One region of the Microcoleus pseudofavosus SVA1_A4 genome, then DNA from elsewhere that is predicted to be linked to it. Evidence: riboswitches for the same ligand, from Rfam matches in the RefSeq annotation. Region 1 holds a riboswitch; the other holds the start of a gene.
The links. Region 1 has a riboswitch for cobalamin ahead of QUA02_RS27895 (energy-coupling factor ABC transporter permease). Riboswitches for the same ligand answer to the same signal wherever they lie in the genome.
Positions count from the first base shown of each region.

Region 1 (5,777 bases):
GTAACCGATATTGGTCGATTAATAAATACTCCTGAAAACTAGGAATACTGCGATAAGCAGCAAACTTATCATCTCGATCGTAAGCTTTAGTAGCTTTAGATAGCACCTCTGCAATCAGCAGAGGATTAGTAACTGTATCCGTCCGTCCAGATTGCAGCTCTATCGGGCGCGCTACCACCATCACATCCGGGTAAGTATAATTATTAAGGTGCGGAACCCAAAGCCGCTGATCCGAACTAAAAGTCCGATATGGTTTCCCTTTTAACGCCAGTTTCAGCGCAACAACTAAATTAGTGGTAATTTCATTGTGATCCGGTGTGCCGCCAGCCATCAGAACAATCTCCCCATTGATAAATTCATGCCGATCCTCAGAATTGACTTCCAATTCTAGATATTCCTGGGCCGTGTATGTTTTGGTTTCAACTTGCGCGATCATATACAAGGCTCTCCTTTAATCTACTGATTTCAGTTTATCTTAAAAATCCTGCTAATTCAACCTATAGATCCTCTTCTATTATAACCAGCCTGTAGGGGAGCCCCTCGCCAACATATTTAAAGGGTGCAGACAAGTTAAATAAACCCGCCCCCACCCACAAATATGCCCTTTATGAATCATAATCGTGCGAAATGTGAACCCGATCGCACTTAACAAACTTACCGCAGCGGGACAAAGTTATAGCCAGTGCTTCCTCCTTGTTTAACTTGCACTAAAATCGCCTTACCAGCCCGATCGCCCGTGGGCAAAAACTTCACATCGTCGCTCGATCCTGCTGCAGAGAAATTCGGATTTCTGAGTGCTTGTTGCAACCCTTCCCGCGTATTGCTTTGCCGCAAGCCAGCAATGACAGCTTGAGTCGCGTCAAAACTCGTTGCTGTTCGCCAATTCACAATGCCTCCCCAGCGCTGACGGGCATTTTTAGGAAATGGATTGTTGGGATTAGTTTCAGGATGCCAGGGAACGGGCAAAACAAGCCCGTCAACGTCCTTTTGTCCGTCTTTTAGCGTTTGAAAGGTGTAAAGAGTTGAACTGCTGTAAAGCGCTAATTTGCCTTGATTTGCACGGGCTAGATCGATCGCGCGATCGATGCGATCGATGTGGGGTGCTAGCATCAATCCTTGTGCGCCTTTGCTGACTGCATCGGCGATCGCACTTTCGGGAGTAAAAGAAGGTAATGAAAAGTCGCAAACAGTGGGAACTAATTTGCCTCCAGCAGCAGTCAGAGCCGCCACAAATTCATCTTTAAATGATATATTATCCGGTGCTTGCGAGTCATAACAAACGGCAATATTAGTTTTGCCTGCTGTTTTGACTGCATATTCTGCTAAAGGAGCGGCCATTACGCTAATATTGGGGACAGTCCGAAAGATGTAGCTGCCAAATCCTGATAGATTATTGGCAAAGCTAGTCGGTGTAACCATTACCAGTTTTTCTTGCTGATAAATCGGAGCAGCTTCGAGAGACGCATTGCTAGCATTGTGTCCAATTACTGCTAGTATATTCTGATCTTTTGTCAATGTCTTTGCAACTTCTCTGACCGCTTCTGGACTGTTGTCATCGTTGACTATTTCTACCTGCAGTTTTGCGCCGTTGATGCCACCGCTAGTATTGATTTCATCCTGAGCTTGGGCGACACCCCGGAGGATTTCTTGGGCGACATTGGGGTTGCTACCAATGGGGACGCTGACAGCAATTTTCAAGGGAGAAGCATTGCTGGTTGTGGCATTATTCAAATAAATAATGGCATTATTCAAATAAATAATGGTTTCCGGATCGTTGCGATTTTGTTGCAGCGAATCCTGAAAATTTTTGACGGCTGCTTGGTAATCTCCATTGACAAAAGCTTGAACGCCTGCTTGTTTTGCTGCTGTTGTTTGGGATGTCACCAATATCTGATGTCCTAAACTGATGCGATTGGCGAGCGTTCCAGGTGCGATCGGGGCCGATGTAGATGTAGGTGTATTTGAAGTTTTAGCTTTCAATAAACCGGGAAGAAACTTGTATGCGCCAAACCCAATTAAGCCGAGGGCAATAATAAAAACAATGGGCGGCGGGCTGTTTCTTTTGTTAGTATCTTGATACATGATTTTTTTTCTTTATTTTGATACTGTCATTATTCATTCAATTACTGTTCACGTCAATTCATATAATTCATTAATTAAGTTCATAAAAGTCATATTTGTAATAGCTGTTGCAGGAAGTGCGATCGCCCTTATTCAAATCCGGCCCGCTAAACTAACGAGAACACAAGAATTATCAACAATAGTCATAGATGCGCGGGTGTGCAGAAACCGGGTTTTTTGCGACAATACTTCGTTACAGCCCACAGATTCAGTAAAAACCCGGTTTCTTTGGTTGTGATGCGTAAGTCCCGTTGATATTAACCGCCGCCACCGCCACCGCCACTAATCGTGAATATAATGCAGGACTTACCCACTCCGACCAAAGAAACCGGGTTTTTTACGAAAAGACGCGTTATAGCTCGCAGATTAGGTAAAATAACCCGGTTTCTGGGCCTCCATTCGTCCAGGACTAACAATAAATTTAGCGTTGAAATACCGCGCTTAACAAAGTTAAAACCGTGCAACCAAACACCGCTTCAAATGTATATCTTCGTGAAGGTTTGTAAGGGTAAGAATTCCAAACGCGCAGTTCTCCCTTAAAGCCGCGCGACGCTAAACTCAGCGATACTTGACGGTAGTTTTCCAAAGTTCGCTGAAGCAATTGCCCGATTAAAATGCTTAAACTGTGCATTCCCAGCTTCCAAGTGCGATAGCCGCAGCGCGAGTTTTGTGCAATCCAAAGTTCATCGGCGATCGCCAATAAGCTAAAAATAAACCGATACATTAGTAATAGCAGTTCTGTGACTAACTCTGGACAGCGTAATTGTCTGAGAATTTGCAAGACTTCTGTAAAGGGAACCGTCAAGAGGATGAAATACATACAGCTTGTCGATGCGAAGGCGCGGGCAAATAGCAAGCTCACTTGATATACCCCAGTGCGGCTCACATACAGATAAAAAGTGCCGGTGCTAATCCCCCAACCTTGCCAAATATCCCACTGAATTTCCTGGATACGATCGCCCGCAACCGCACCGATAGCCAAAGCAGGCAAACTCGTCAGCAAAAACATCAACGGTAGCGACAGCAACCGCAAATACAGTTTCCCCGGAATGCCCGCATAGATGACGATCCAGACTGCTAACCAAAGGGCGATCGACAATTGGACGATCGCCCCAGAAACTAGAGACAGAATTAAAAGGGCGATCGCAAATGATAACTTGTGAGCTGGCGGCAACCCGCGCAAGCGATTTGTATAAGCCAGACTATCAATCTGATGGTTCATTCCGACGATTTACGATCGGACTGCTGCCGAGATTGCGCTCGGCCTTTATACAACCCAATGACGTACCCAACTACGCCAGCCCCCATCGCCGCTTGAGACGCAAACAATAGACTTGAAATTTCTCCGCTAGCCGGCTCAAACAAGTGATTGAACCAAGGTTTATAACCCGGTTGAATTTCCGTAATTGCTTTCTTAGCTTGGTCATCGGCACCGCCATATTCACCCCGCACAAAAACGAGAGGAAACGCGGCCAGAACAATCACAGCGCCAGCCAACAGCCAATTTTGCCGCGAAGTAGATTGGTGATTTTTTGTAGGTTTTTGATTCACGGCTTATGACTCCTGTCTCAATAATTTCAAAGTTTCTAACTCCGGCTTCCCGTAAGAATGCAGCCAATTCCAGACTAATACAGTCAGCAATCCCTCACTAATAGCCAGGGGTACTTGAGTGATAGCAAAGATACCAGCAAACTTGAGAAACGAAGCCATAAAGCCGCCGCTTGCTGCGGGAAAAGCTAACGCTAATTGAATCGAAGTCGTCACATAAGTCAGTAAATCTGCCAAAGCTGCCGCACAAAAAATTGCCGCCCGCTGGCTACCAGTTCGCAACAGCAAATGATAGATAAAATACGCAGCAAACGGGCCGACAATCGCCATCGAAAACATATTCGCTCCCAGCGTTGTCAAGCCACCATGCGCTAACAGTAACGTTTGAAACAGCAGAACTAAAGCGCCGAGTACAGCCATCACCGAAGGGCCGAACAAAATCGCACCCAAACCCGTACCCGTCGGGTGAGAACAACTGCCCGTTACCGAGGGAATTTTTAAAGCAGAAAGCACAAAAGTAAACGCACCCGCCAAAGCAAGCAATAGTTTAAGTTCCGGGTGTTCTTTTGTAATGCGAGTAATCGATCGCAACCCAAAGGCAAAAAAAGGCAACGCCACCATCCACCAAAACGCAGCCCATTGCACCGGCAAAAAACCTTCCGAAATGTGCATAGCTGCGGCGGGCGTTGCCGAGCCCAGGACAATATAACAACTCAAGCCAGCCATCAATCCCAAGCTGACCAATTTCCGATTTCCGGCCTTCACGCTGAACCTCGCAGATGAGACAATATAAACCAACACATCGGCGGGCATCCTGACTCAGAAAGCGACATCACCTTCATTACAGTTGCGGGACAGCGCCGGACTTGCACCGAACTTTCCCCGTTTCCTCTAATGGCTGCTCCCCATTAGAACCGAATTGTTAGCCTTAGTATAGTCGATCGCGTAAGTCTCAGCGGATATTTTACAAAAATTATTTCAGATTAAGTAAGTAAGTCAAGATTACCTATCTTCTTCCTTCTATTCCTTTTCTTCCTTCGCGTCCTTCGCGTCTTCGCGGTTCATTAAAATCTTAACAAAACACAAAAATATAACCAAACAAATCAAGGTTATAATCTTAGTAAGTTTTGAGGAAAGCCGCAATGTTACAGTACAACTTGCCGAGGAACTTGCCCTCCGCCGATGAACTACCAGACTCGGATGAAACGCCTGTGGATAACGAACTGCAAGAACTAATACCAGGGTTGCTAAAAGCAATATTGCTCATACTTTGGGCAGAACGCATGGACTGGTTTTTTGGGATAGATATGGGTATTTACCATCACCCTGACGAACCGCCCATTGTCCCAGATGCTTTCTTAAGTTTAGGAGTAGAACGATTTTACGACGAAGAATTGCGCCCCAGTTACGTGGTGTGGGATGAAAATGTCATGCCGCTGTTCGTGCTAGAAGTTGTTTCCCCAACTTATCGCAAGGAATACAGCACAAAATTAGAGACTTATCAAGCTTTAGGCGTACTTTATTACGTCATTTATTCTTCCCGCCGCCGTCGTAAACCTCATTTGGAAGTACACAAGTTAGTCAATGGAAAGTACGAGTTACAGTCAGGAAATCCAGTTTGGATGCCAGAGATTGGTTTAGGAATTGGTTGTGAAAGGGGAAATTATTCTGGGGTAGCAAGGGAGTGGTTGTATTGGTACGATGCCGAGGGAAAACGTTATCTGACACCTGAAGAACAGGTGAAAGAATCAGCGCAGCGCGCCCAACAGGAATCGCAGCGCGCCCAACAGGAATCCCAGCGCGCCCAACAGGAATCGCAGCGCGCCCAACAGGAATCCCAGCGCGCCGATCGACTAGCTGAACGTTCCGATCGACTAGCTCAGCGATTGCGGGAGTTGGGGATAGATCCCGATCATCTGACCTGATGGCAATCAAGAGCACCAGACTGACAGACTCTAGACGCTCAGAAACCGGGTTTTTCAGCCGAGCCCGATCGCGCTCAACGGAGGATTTTATGGAAAAAACCCGGTTTCTGCGTCCAGGAATGTGTGAATAAGCTGCTACGCAGCTAAACCGGATAAAATAGCATTGCCTTTATTTTTGATTTT
Region 1 covers NZ_JAUBPE010000086.1:21-5,797, reverse strand. The annotation lists gene QUA02_RS27915 (Uma2 family endonuclease) at 1-436, opposite strand, end outside; gene QUA02_RS27910 (ABC transporter substrate-binding protein) at 655-2,082, opposite strand; gene cbiQ (cobalt ECF transporter T component CbiQ) at 2,543-3,343, opposite strand; gene QUA02_RS27900 (energy-coupling factor ABC transporter substrate-binding protein) at 3,340-3,672, opposite strand; gene QUA02_RS27895 (energy-coupling factor ABC transporter permease) at 3,676-4,395, opposite strand; cobalamin riboswitch at 4,457-4,603, opposite strand; gene QUA02_RS27890 (Uma2 family endonuclease) at 4,812-5,594, shown strand.

Region 2 (5,777 bases), on a different contig from region 1:
ATACCCAAGTTAGCGCGGTTGATAACATCAGCCCAAGTGTTGATGACGCGACCTTGAGAGTCGATAATCGATTGGTTGAAGTTGAAACCGTTCAAGTTGAAAGCCATCGTGGAGATACCCAAAGCGGTAAACCAGATGCCGACAACTGGCCATGCGCCTAACAAGAAGTGCAAGGAACGGCTGTTGTTGAAAGAAGCGTATTGGAAAATCAAACGACCGAAGTAGCCGTGGGCTGCAACGATGTTGTAGGTTTCTTCTTCTTGACCGAATTTGTAACCGTAGTTCAAAGATTCGGTTTCGGTTGTTTCGCGAACCAAGGAAGAGGTAACTAAAGAACCGTGCATGGCGGAGAACAAAGAACCACCGAAGACACCAGCTACTCCCAACATATGGAAGGGGTGCATCAGGATGTTGTGCTCGGCTTGGAACACGATCATGAAGTTGAAGGTGCCGGAGATACCCAAGGGCATACCGTCAGAAAAGCTGCCTTGTCCGATCGGGTAAATCAAGAATACTGCGGTTGCTGCTGCAACAGGTGCAGAGTATGCTACGCAGATCCAAGGACGCATACCTAAGCGGTAAGACAGTTCCCATTCACGACCCATGTAGCAGAAGATGCCGATCAGGAAGTGGAAAACTACCAATTGGTAAGGGCCGCCGTTGTACAACCACTCATCGAGGGAAGCAGCTTCCCAGATTGGGTAGAAGTGCAAGCCGATCGCATTAGACGAAGGAACAACAGCACCTGTGATGATGTTGTTACCGAACATCAAGGAACCAGCAACTGGTTCGCGGATGCCGTCGATGTCTACAGGGGGTGCACCGATGAAGGCGACGATGTAGCAGATGGTGGCAGTTAGTAAGGTAGGAATCATCAAGACGCCGAACCAACCTACATAAATGCGGTTGTCGGTGGATGTGACCCAGTTACAAAACAGGTCCCACAGGTTAGCGCTTTCGCGCTGCTGTAAGGTTGTGGTCATGGTTTTATGATTGCTTTATTGATTTGTCAATGTTCGTAGCGGTTGTGTTTCCCGCCATGTAAATAAACATAAAGCATATTCTCAGGTTTGTAAAGTATCTTAATAACAGGTTAACTGATGAGAGTCATAAGCTTGAGTTATCTATATCAGGAATCCTGGATAAATGGGCAAGAATGCACAAAAAAATAGGGAAAGCCTGGAAGCTTGTCGCCTTCAGGCATGAAAATATTAAGATACAGACTTTTGCTGGCTGGGTATCATAATGAGAGCCCAATAGGGAACTTCAGCAGGATCGACATCTGCGATCGCCCTAATTCGCTGATTCGGCATAGTTGCGCGTTCGATATACAAAGCTCGATCGAACTGCCCCAAATCAATCAGCACATCCCGAACCTTCGCGAAGTGTCGGCCCAGCTTAATAATCACCGCAGCATCAACAACCGCCAGCCGATCGCGCAAAACCTCAGCATCCAGCGTCGCAGGCATAATGCTTAACACATCGTTACGATAAGTCAGCGGCACTCCCAAAGCCGCCGCACTCGCCATTGTCGAAGAAATTCCCGGCACAACTTCAGTAGTGAATTTTCCCGACAAACGGTTGAATAGATACATAAACGTGCCGTAGAGAAAAGGTTCGCCCTCACACAACACAGCCACATCCCGTCCTTCGCTGAGGTGGGCAGCAATTTTCTCGGCAGCAAGATCGTAATAAGGTTGAGACGATCGCGTCGGACTAAAAGGCAGCGGCATCGGAATCTCAATTTGTTCTGGGCGCAGGTAATCTGCGACGATCGCCCTGGCGAGCACCTTACCGTTTTCCATCGCCGGATAGGCAATCACCGGCACCGATTGCAAAATCCGATAAGCTTTCAAAGTAATCAATTCAGGATCGCCAGGGCCGATGCCCAATCCGTACAACTTACCAGTAGTCTCAGTCATAATTCATCCTTTTTCGCTAACGCATTCACGGCCGCCGTTGCCATTGCACTGCCGCCGCGCCGCCCGTGTACTGTAATAAATGGCACTCCCCGACTGTTCGCAGCGAGTTCCGCTTTGGATTCGGCCGCCCCCACAAATCCTACCGGGAAACCCAGAATTAAACTTGGTTTCGGGACTCCATCATCTAACATTTCCAGCAGTCGGAACAAAGCAGTCGGGGCATTTCCAATTGCCACAACCGCACCTTCCAAATCCTTTAGCCACAAATCAAGGGCTGCGGCCGATCGAGTATTTCCGATTTGTAGCGCCAATTCTGGGACTTCGGGATGCCAGAGGGTGCAAATTACCGCATTGTCGGCGGGGAGACGTTTGCGGGTGATGCCTTCGGCTACCATGCGGGAATCGCACAGGATTGGTGCGCCGGCGGCGAGGGCGTTGCGCCCTGCGGTGGCTGCACCGGGGGAAGCTGCTAAATCTGCGACAATATCTGTCATGCCGCAACTGTGGATCAGGCGCACTGCGACGGATTCTAAGTCGGGCGGTAAGGTTGACAAATTGGCTTCGGCTCGAATTGTGGCGAAGGATTTGGTGTAGATTTCTGTTCCGTCTTTAATATAATCAAGCATTATTTAAAACTGGATTTTTTTTGAATGAACCGCGAAGGCGCTAAGGGCGCGAAGGAAGAAAGATCGAGAGAGGAATTCACTTGTGATTTTGTTTTTTGAGGCTAAGCAACTGCTGCAATTGGTCGATCGCACTTCGATCTACAAATTCGCCTAATGATTCGTCGGGCGATCGCCATCGCTGATATATTTGCAGCAACTTGTTCATAGAACTCGATATCTCTGCCACACTCACCGCCCGGAAAATTTGCCGCCCAAAAGGCGAGTCTGTTGTACCTGCGTAAATGTCATAACCTGCGATCGTCTCATTTCCTTGTTTTATCTGAATTCCCACCAACGTTATATCAATTGGAGAATGCTGGGCGCAGGATTTTTCGCAACCGCTGAAATGAATGTTGATTGGGCGATCGATCTGCATTTTTTGCGATAAATCTCTCACCATTGCTAGGGCGTGACTTTGAGTGTCTGTCATCGCGGAAGCACAGCCGCTGCTACCGGCACAAGCAACTAAGCACGAGTCTAGATTGGTTGCGGATGAGTGCAATTCCAAGCGGGCGATCGACTTTTCGAGTTCGCAAATCCGGGAGTTGGGGATGTCAGAAATCAACAGATTTTGCCAAGGTGTGAGCCTCAGAGTGCCTCGACCGAAGTTTTGGGCTAAATTTGCCAAATCTCGCAATTGCTGCGATTTTAGCCTGCTTAGCGGCAGTGCTATTCCGATGTATGAGAAACCGGATTGTTGTTGGGGGTGAATGCCGAGGTGTTGGTGATGGGCGATCGACCTTTCAGACGGAGCGATCGAACTTAGCTGCCATACAAACGGTAAATTATGCTGTATTTGTTCGAGATATTTTTCCACACCCCAATCTGCTAGCAGGTGGCGCAAACGCGGTTTTTTTCCCTCAATTCGATCTCGATTTTTGGTGTATTCAAGATATGTGTTAGCGAGGGCTGCCAATACTGAAATACATTGCGATTCTTGAATTGTAATCCCTGTATCGCCGTTTAAATACAGCCGAAACACGCTTTCTGAATCGGCATATCGCCTTTCTGCTGCTAATAAAATATCGTTGCGAATAGCGCGGATTGAAACTGATTCCCCGCCGTCAAAACCAACACTGAATTTAGGCGAAATTTCTGACAATTCGGGATGCGTTTGCAGGTAATTATCCCAAGCTTTAACTAGCGGGCGAATATCGAGTAACTGCTGGCGATCGATCCCGGCTGTCGGGCTTGCCATAATATTGCGAATCGGGTCAATTTCAACGCAGCGAGATGCTATTCCCAATTCTTGCAAATCGTGCCAAACTTCAGCAGAAATTGCCGAGTTTAAGTCTCGGATTTGCAAATTAGCGCGATTTGTTACTTGCAAACAGCCGCTACTGTATCGATCGACTAAATCTGCGATCGCCCGACACTGCGGTACATTTAAAATTCCCCCCGGAATCCGCATCCTCGATAATATTCCGTCTCGGGCGCGGGAACCGCAAAATAAGCCCGGACAAGTCGGTAATTCACTCAAACTTAACAAACAAACTCCTCCCCGTGCGACGCAGGGAATCTAAAGTAAACATCCTGAAATCGGCATTCTGACTTTGACAGTTGCGGCACAGCGCCGGAATTGCACCGGACTTTCCCGCTTTCAGGTTTCAGAAATGTATCACAAGTCGATCGGCATAAACCAGAACGATCGAGTTTCTTAACAAATCTCCGGGCGAGCTCGCCTGTTAGGGGGGAAGTTCGTTTTACGATCTTGCTGATTCCCGAATAATTTTTTATAATCTATAGTCTCCGTCAAAATCACTCTAAGAGTGCTTGACTTCTAACTTCGGCTATAAAACCTGCGATCGCGTTATTTATGACAATTGAAGAATTGCAAATCAAGCTCGCAGATATCAATCACCTTGTTGAGACATTCCAAACCTCAGTAGCTTTGGAAAACTACTACTCGGATGACACTGTGATGATTGAAGGCGACGGTACGATTACTAACGGTAAAGAAAACTGCCGCCAAGGAAGAGAAATCTTTTTTCAACAAATGTTAGTTGAGTTTCGAGAATCAAAATTAATTAGTCAAGACATCGCTGTTTCAGCCGACAAAGATTATGATTTTGTGGTAATTTCCAATTGGTACAATGATTATAGCGTTAAAGTTGAAGGTCAAATCATTGATTCCAAAAGCAACCAAATCTCGATCGGCTATTGGAAAGATGGTTTGGTAGTCAAGGAAAGTTACAACTATCCAGTGATTGCGGTGGTTTAGCGCTGTTTGTTAATTAGACTTACGCAAAACCTGCATAAACCGGGTTTTTTACCTTATCTGTGCGCGATAACTAAGTATTGTCGAAAAACCCGGTTTATGACCACCCGTGCGTCCTGGACTAATATTGATAGGTGCGATCGTTATTGAACCTGAGAAAAATAATCCGCATGATACTTGAAACTCCGAGAGTGGTTTTGAAACCGATTGTAGAGAGCGACCTCAACACGCTCCACGGAATGTTTACTAATTTTTATGTGAGGAGATATCTATGCGATAGCAAAATATTGTCGCAGCAACAAGTGAAAGAAATTATCGAACAGAACACAAGGGTTTTTGCAGAAAATAAATTCGGTTTGTGGTTTATCAAAACTAAGAGCGATCGAGAAATTATTGGATTTGTCGGTTTGTGGTATTTTTTTGATGAACCGCAGCCGCAGTTAATTTACGCGCTGCTGCCGAAAGCTCTTAAAAAACGTTACGCTACTGAAGCATCAACCAAAATATTGGAGTATAGTTTTGATGAACTTGGCTTTGACTATCTGGTCGCAAGTTGCGATCGCCCGAACATCGAGTCGCACAAACTAGCAGAAAGACTCGGGATGAAGCAAGTAGAAGAAAGAATTGTCGATGAAAATCCGATATTATTCTTTAGAATTGATAAGTCAAATTAGCGAGCATTTTCAAGTTTTGGGCGGGTTCTCCTGCCATCCCACAAGAGTTTGAAAAGTTAACTGTCAACTGTCAACTGTCAACTGTCAACTATCAAATGAATTTGCGAACAATCAATGCTACGAGGTACGTCACTCCCCTGCGGGAAGGCGGATCGCTGCCAGCAATTATCGAAGCCGATGATGATGGGATGTACGTGCTCAAATTTCGCGGCGCGGGCCAAGGAGCAAAAGCTCTAATTGCGGAGTTAGTAGCAGGAGAAATTGCTCGCGCATCCGGGCTTCTTGTTCCCGAGATTGT
Region 2 covers NZ_JAUBPE010000040.1:1,189-6,965, forward strand. The annotation lists gene psbA (photosystem II reaction center subunit D1) at 1-983, opposite strand, end outside; gene QUA02_RS18115 (precorrin-2 C(20)-methyltransferase) at 1,212-1,922, opposite strand; gene QUA02_RS18120 (precorrin-8X methylmutase) at 1,919-2,548, opposite strand; gene cobG (precorrin-3B synthase) at 2,625-4,076, opposite strand; adenosylcobalamin-variant (AdoCbl-variant) riboswitch at 4,120-4,199, opposite strand; gene QUA02_RS18130 (hypothetical protein) at 4,404-4,808, shown strand; gene QUA02_RS18135 (GNAT family N-acetyltransferase) at 4,976-5,479, shown strand; gene QUA02_RS18140 (HipA family kinase) at 5,575-5,777, shown strand, end outside.
Region 2: it holds a riboswitch for cobalamin, as region 1 does, so the genes downstream of both, cobG (precorrin-3B synthase) here and QUA02_RS27895 (energy-coupling factor ABC transporter permease) in region 1, are expected to answer to the same signal.